Linked DNA regions of Zobellia alginiliquefaciens. The protein of the gene in region 1 interacts with the protein of each later gene in a pairwise test. Links are inferred from orthologs where the notes say so. Each region holds a gene or a part of one and is shown on either strand. Other genes may lie near its edges.

Evidence for each region.
Region 2: the proteins of sucC (region 1) and sucD interact in binary tests that used the Escherichia coli proteins (3 or more experiments, as listed by UniProt). The link is inferred for Zobellia alginiliquefaciens from one-to-one orthologs.

What each region holds. Positions count from the first base shown.
Region 1 is NZ_CP119758.1:660,338-663,579, reverse strand. What follows is about bases 136-3,048. They hold sucC (ADP-forming succinate--CoA ligase subunit beta), read left to right. Parts: upstream 136-951; coding sequence 952-2,145; downstream 2,146-3,048. Other genes in these bases: ald (alanine dehydrogenase), read right to left, coding at 2,859-3,048; P0077_RS02710 (hypothetical protein), read left to right, coding at 2,440-2,784; P0077_RS02720 (LON peptidase substrate-binding domain-containing protein), read left to right, coding at 136-764. Also shown: more of P0077_RS02720, read left to right, coding at 126-135; more of ald, read right to left, coding at 3,049-3,242. UniProt on the Escherichia coli protein: Succinyl-CoA synthetase functions in the citric acid cycle (TCA), coupling the hydrolysis of succinyl-CoA to the synthesis of either ATP or GTP and thus represents the only step of substrate-level phosphorylation in the TCA.
Region 2 is NZ_CP119758.1:4,734,152-4,737,410, forward strand. The notes cover bases 327-3,256. They hold sucD (succinate--CoA ligase subunit alpha), read right to left. Parts: upstream 2,263-3,256; coding sequence 1,390-2,262; downstream 327-1,389. Other genes in these bases: P0077_RS19560 (vWA domain-containing protein), read right to left, coding at 327-460; fabG (3-oxoacyl-[acyl-carrier-protein] reductase), read right to left, coding at 527-1,273; P0077_RS19575 (UDP-3-O-(3-hydroxymyristoyl)glucosamine N-acyltransferase), read right to left, coding at 2,333-3,256. Also shown: more of P0077_RS19560, read right to left, coding at 1-326; more of P0077_RS19575, read right to left, coding at 3,257-3,259. UniProt on the Escherichia coli protein: Succinyl-CoA synthetase functions in the citric acid cycle (TCA), coupling the hydrolysis of succinyl-CoA to the synthesis of either ATP or GTP and thus represents the only step of substrate-level phosphorylation in the TCA.

The DNA.
Region 1 (3,242 bases):
ATATGCGCAAAAAATCTATCACAATAATAAAAAATACAACAAATTGTTATTTTTGAAACAAACTAGGGTGTGATATAAGTTTGTCGTTCGTCAATTCGGTTGTATTTTTAAACCAAATTTATATTATGAAACTGGCGCTACTACCTCTGCAATCCATATTTTTTCCGGGTGAAACCGTACCTCTGCATATTTTTGAAGACCGTTATAAGCAGTTGATCAGAGACTGTAGAAAGGAAGCGGTAACCTTTGGGATTCCCGTGTATATAAATGATAGTATGACTTTTGGAACAGAGGTGCAATTGGTAGAGATTGTAAACACCTACGATGATGGTAGTATGGATGTTACCTGTGTTGCACGCCAAGTTTTTCGTATTCTAAGTTTTGAAAATCAGATGGGCGGAAAACTGTATGCGGGCGGTAACATTCAATTTATATATAGTGTTAGGGATGCAGATAAACCCTTGAAAAAGCGGGTACTGGATAAGATACATGAACTCTATGAGCTCATGGGGGTGCCTTATACTGTATTACCCTTAGAAAAATTCAACAGTTATGTGCTAGTACATAAGATGGGACTTTCATTTGATCAAGAATACAAGTTGTTGCAAATGCCAAGTGAGCGTGATCGCTTGTTGTTCATGGAGTCTCATTTGGTCTCTACTATTTCTATGCTGAGCGAAGTGAACCGAACTAAAAAGACCATAGAGATGAACGGTAACTTTAAGAATTTTGACCCATTGGATTTTGAGGATTTTAATCTATAAGTATCAATTTTATAAACGGAATTTTTTATTGAATGGATACAAGTGCAGTATTTGGCTGTTGTAGCTTGGTTTTAGTTAAGGGTTTTCAAAAAGAGATTGTATATCCATGCAACTAACTCCATATTTCATTAGTCTAAATCCTTTGCGTTTGCTATTTTTGCTTCTGAATCTAAATATACCTTAATATATGAATCTTCACGAGTACCAAGGAAAAGAGATTTTGGCCAGTTTCGGTGTGCGCATTCAGCGCGGTATCGTGGCCCATAATTCAAAGGAAGCCGTTGAGGCTGCAAAACAACTAACTGCAGAGACCGGAACAGGTTGGCACGTTATAAAAGCCCAGGTACATGCAGGTGGCCGTGGTAAAGGTGGAGGTGTAAAATTGGCCAAAAACCTAAAAGAAGTAGAGGAGATCGCAGGGAACATTATTGGAATGAACCTAATTACCCCTCAGACTTCTGCAGCCGGTAAAAAAGTACATCAAGTTTTAGTTGCCGAGGATGTATACTACCCGGGCGATAGCGAAACTAGTGAGTTTTACATGTCTGTTCTATTAAATAGGGGAACAGGTAGAAATATGATTATGTATTCTACGGAAGGTGGAATGGATATTGAGGAAGTTGCCGAGAGCACTCCACATCTTATTTTTACCGAAGAGATTGATCCTGCTACAGGTCTTTTACCGTTTCAAGCTAGAAAAATAGCTTTTAACCTAGGGCTTTCCGGAACTGCTTTTAAAGAAATGACCAAATTCGTTGCTTCTTTGTATAAAGCGTATGTAGAGAGTGACTCTAGCATGTTTGAAATCAACCCTGTATTGAAAACATCAGATGATAAAATTATGGCAGTAGATGCAAAGGTGTCTATTGATGATAATGCATTGTACCGTAGAAAACAGTATGCAGAAATGCGCGACTTACGAGAGGAAAACCCGATCGAAGTTGAGGCGGGTGCGTTAGGATTAAACTATGTAGACTTAGATGGTAACGTTGGCTGTATGGTTAACGGAGCCGGACTTGCAATGGCTACAATGGATTTAATCAAGATGGCCGGTGGTGAGCCTGCCAACTTCTTGGATGTTGGTGGTACTGCAGATGCGAAAAGAGTTGAAGAAGCGTTTCGTATTATTTTAAAAGACGAGGGTGTTAAAGCAATTCTTGTAAATATCTTTGGAGGTATTGTGCGTTGTGATCGTGTAGCAAATGGTATTGTAGAGGCTTACAAAAATATGGGAGATGCTATTAAAGTTCCTATTATTGTGCGTTTGCAAGGAACCAATGCAGAGATTGCAAAAGAGATTATTGATAACTCTGGTTTAGCGGTACATTCTGCAGTTCAGTTTCAAGAAGCTGCGGATAAAGTAAAAGAGGTTCTGGCTTAGAATTTTCTGCTTTTAATAAATTTTAAAGAGGGGTAAGCGTCACAGTTTATCCCTCTTTTTTATTCTCAATTTATCCTTATTTTTTATTCTCGATGGAAGCTATTTTCCAATAGCCAGATTTGTATATGGCTCAGGTATAGGTAAAAGCTGAGGTATCGTTAGTTTTTGCGCCTATTTTATGACATTACTGTTTTTTAGTGTTAAATTTTAGTAAATAACCAGTATGAGACCTGTATATTGTAATATCTTTAACATGAATTAGTTATCTGAATTAGCAAAACAAAACAACAAATCATGAAAAAATCAGTTTATGCCCTTATGGTGATGATGGCGCTGAACATAGGCTACGCATTTGCCGGTACACCAGAATTACACGAACCAAAAGCATTAAAAGTTCTTACTTCGCAAATCTATGAGTTGCTAGGAACAAATGTTATTCCTAATGATATTAGGGGCTCTAAAGCAGAAGTTAGGGTTGCTGTTGATGAAGGAAACTACTTAAGAATTCTTTCAATAGAAACAGAAAACGAAGCTTTGAAAGATTTTTTGAAAAGTGCGATTGACTTTGAAAAATTATCAAAAGGTACTTTTGAAAAAGGAATTGTATATCGTATTCCAATTGAAGTTGCAAAGCGATAAAAAGCTCATTTTATAATTGAAAAAGCGGTCTCTTATTTGTAAGGAGACCGCTTTTTTTTATGGGTGTTTAGTATTTAAAATGCTTCCAGAATACCATCATAAACCACTTCTCCGTTAATTATATTTAGCCCTTTCTTAAGCGCTGGGTCTGCATCAGTAGCATTTGCCCATCCTAAATTGGCTAGTTTTAATACATAAGGTAGGGTTACATTGGTAAGTGCAACGGTAGATGTATACGGAACAGCTCCGGGCATATTGGCAACTGAATAATGTACAACATCGTCAATAATATAAATAGGGTCTTCATGAGTGGTGGGCTTCGTGGTTTCTACACATCCGCCTTGGTCTACGGCAACATCTACTATAACCGTCCCTGGTCTCATTTCTTTCAGCATATCCCTGGTAATAAGATTTGGAGCTTTAGCTCCTTTTAAAAGAACGCCGCCAATAATTAGGTC
Region 2 (3,259 bases), 4.1 Mb from region 1 along the record:
CATCAGAAATTAAAACAATAGCAGAATTAGTAGCTGAATACACTTCTTTTAATGCCGATAATGCTTTTGAAATATTGGTGTTTTTTTCTGCAAAAGTCAAGCTATCATTATCCTTTAACTCCGCGCCAAAATTATACTCCGTAAGTGAAAAACGTTTATTGAGTTCATCACTTTCCTTAAGACTTTCTATTGTTTTCTCTATAGCTAATTTGGATGAAGCCATAGATGAGGAATTATCCTTTAAAACCAGTAAATTGGCTTTCTCAGTGGTATACTCGTTTTTGGTAAACTTCGGGTTTATAAGGAGAAGAAACCCCGAGAAGAATGTTATAAAACGTAAGAACGCCAGAGCTACACTAAGCTTATCCTTTCTCTTATTTTTATAGAAACACTGAAATAACACCAGCACCAATGAAACAATTGCGGCTAAGATTATAAAGAGAATCGTCTGGGTGTTCATTAAGGAAGTTTCTTTTGAAGCTATACTACCCGGAAGAGCATCAACTACCTTCCGGGAATATATACCTTATGTAAGCATGCCGCCATCTACGTTCAGCACCTGACCCGTAACATAGGCCGATAAGTCTGACGCAAAATATAGGCAAGCATTTGCAATATCTTCTGGAGAACCCCCTCTTTTTAACGGAATACCATCTCTCCAACCCTGAACCACTTTTTCATCAAGCTTATCAGTCATTTCAGTTTCAATAAAACCTGGGGCAACAGCATTACACCTAATATTCCTTGAGCCTAACTCCAAAGCCACAGATTTTGTAAACCCAATCATACCGGCTTTTGAAGCTGCGTAGTTTGTCTGACCTGCATTCCCTTTAACACCGACCACACTACTCATATTTACAATACTACCTTTTCTTTGTTTCAGCATGGTACGCTGAACCGCTTTGGTCATATTAAAAACCGACTTTAAGTTGATTTCTATAACGCTATCAAAATCAGCTTCTGACATACGCATAAGCAAGTTATCTTTGGTAATACCTGCATTGTTAATCAAGATATCTATACCACCAAAATCCTCAAGAACATCTGCAACCAACTTTTCAGCGGCTTCAAAACTTGCCGCATTACTTTTGTATGCTTTTGCTTTTATGCCCAATGCAGTTAGCTCCTTTTCAAGTTCCAATGCCGGCGCTTCACTTGAGCTGTACGTAAAAGCCACATTGGCTCCATTTTCGGCAAAAACCCTTGCGATGCCTGTACCTATTCCTCTACTGGCTCCAGTGATAATTGCATTTTTTCCTTCTAACAATTTCATGCTTTAAATAGATTTGCTCTGTTCTACTTCAAATATAAGTTTTGTTTCATAAAACGGCTATAAAAAAATCCCGTTTCCGAAATATCGAAAACGGGATTCTTATATCCTTCAGGGAATTAACCCATAACTTCTTTTACTTTTATGCCAATTTCAGCAGGAGAATCGACCACGTGGATTCCGTGATCTCTCATAATTTTCTTTTTAGCTTGAGCTGTATCATCGCTTCCACCAACGATAGCACCGGCATGACCCATAGTTCTACCAGCAGGAGCAGTTTCTCCGGCAATAAAACCAACAACCGGTTTCTTGCTGCCGCTTTCTTTGTACCATTTAGCAGCATCTGCTTCTAATTGACCACCTATCTCACCAATCATTACAACACATTCGGTCTCTGGATCGTTAATCAATAGCTCAACGGCCTCTTTTGTTGTTGTGCCAATAATTGGATCACCACCAATACCGATTGCGGTTGTAATACCTAAACCTTGGCGCACTACCTGATCGGCAGCTTCATACGTTAACGTACCTGATTTAGATACAATACCAACGTTTCCTTTTTTAAATACAAAACCAGGCATAATACCTACTTTAGCCTCTCCTGGAGTAATTACACCTGGACAGTTAGGACCTACCAAACGGCAATCCATGTGCTTAATGTAATTAGAAGCCTTTACCATGTCGGCAACAGGAATACCTTCGGTAATAGTAATAATTACTTTAATACCCGCACTGGCAGCTTCCATAATAGCATCAGCAGCAAAAGCTGGCGGTACAAAAATTATGGTAGTATCCGCACCAACCTTTTCAACAGCTTCTTCAACCGTATTAAACACAGGTCTTCCCAAATGTTCTTGACCTCCTTTACCAGGAGTTACACCACCAACAACATTGGTACCGTACTCGATCATTTGTTCTGCGTGAAAAGTACCTTCACTACCTGTAAAGCCCTGAACTATTATCTTGGAATCTTTATTGACTAAAACGCTCATATACTCTCTAGTTTATTTTAATGTGACAAAAATATAAGTTTACAAATGAAATCTGAACTCAGACCGCATATTATTCTTCTAATTTTTTAAGAATAGACGGGATTTTCTTCACATAAGCCAATTGTTTTAGCTTTTCACGTGATTCTTCTATGGGTGTACCAAAATAACTCTTGCCACCTGCGACCGATTTGGTCACTCCGGTCTGCCCCATTATAACCGCTTTCTTTCCTATGGTAATTCCGCTATTGGTACCTACTTGGCCCCATAGTGTTACTTCATCTTCTATAATTACACATCCTGCAATACCGGTTTGCGAGGCTATCAAGCACTTTTCACCAATGACAGTGTCATGCCCCACATGCACCTGATTGTCCAATTTTGTTCCCTTTTTTATGGTCGTATCGCCTGTAACCCCTTTATCAATGGTACAAAGTGCACCAATTTCTACATCATCTTCAATAACCACACGGCCACAAGAAATAAGTTTATCAAAACCTTCTGGACGGTTTTTGTAGTAAAAAGCGTCGCCTCCCAAAACGGAACCGGAGTGAATGATTACATTATCACCGATTACACAATTATCATATAAACACACATTGGCATGAATCAGGCAATTCTTTCCGATTTTTACGTTGTTTCCAATAAATGCATTAGGCTGAACGATGGTCCCCTCTCCCACTTCCGCAGACATAGCAACTGAATTTATGGCTCGTTCAAAAGGACGAAAATGCACCGAAAGCTTATTGAAATCCCGAAAGGGGTCATCGGAAATTAAAAGTGCCTTTCCTTCTGGGCAATCCACTTTTTTATTGATAAGTACAATCGTGGCCTTTGAAGCCAATGCCTTATCATAATATTTAGGGTGATCTACAAAAACTATATCTCCGTTTTCAACCACATGAATCTCGTTCATACCCAAAACCTGAAAATCATCAGCGCCAACATAATCACAATTAATTAATTCGGCTACGGTCTTTAGTTCTTGTGGTTGTGGAAA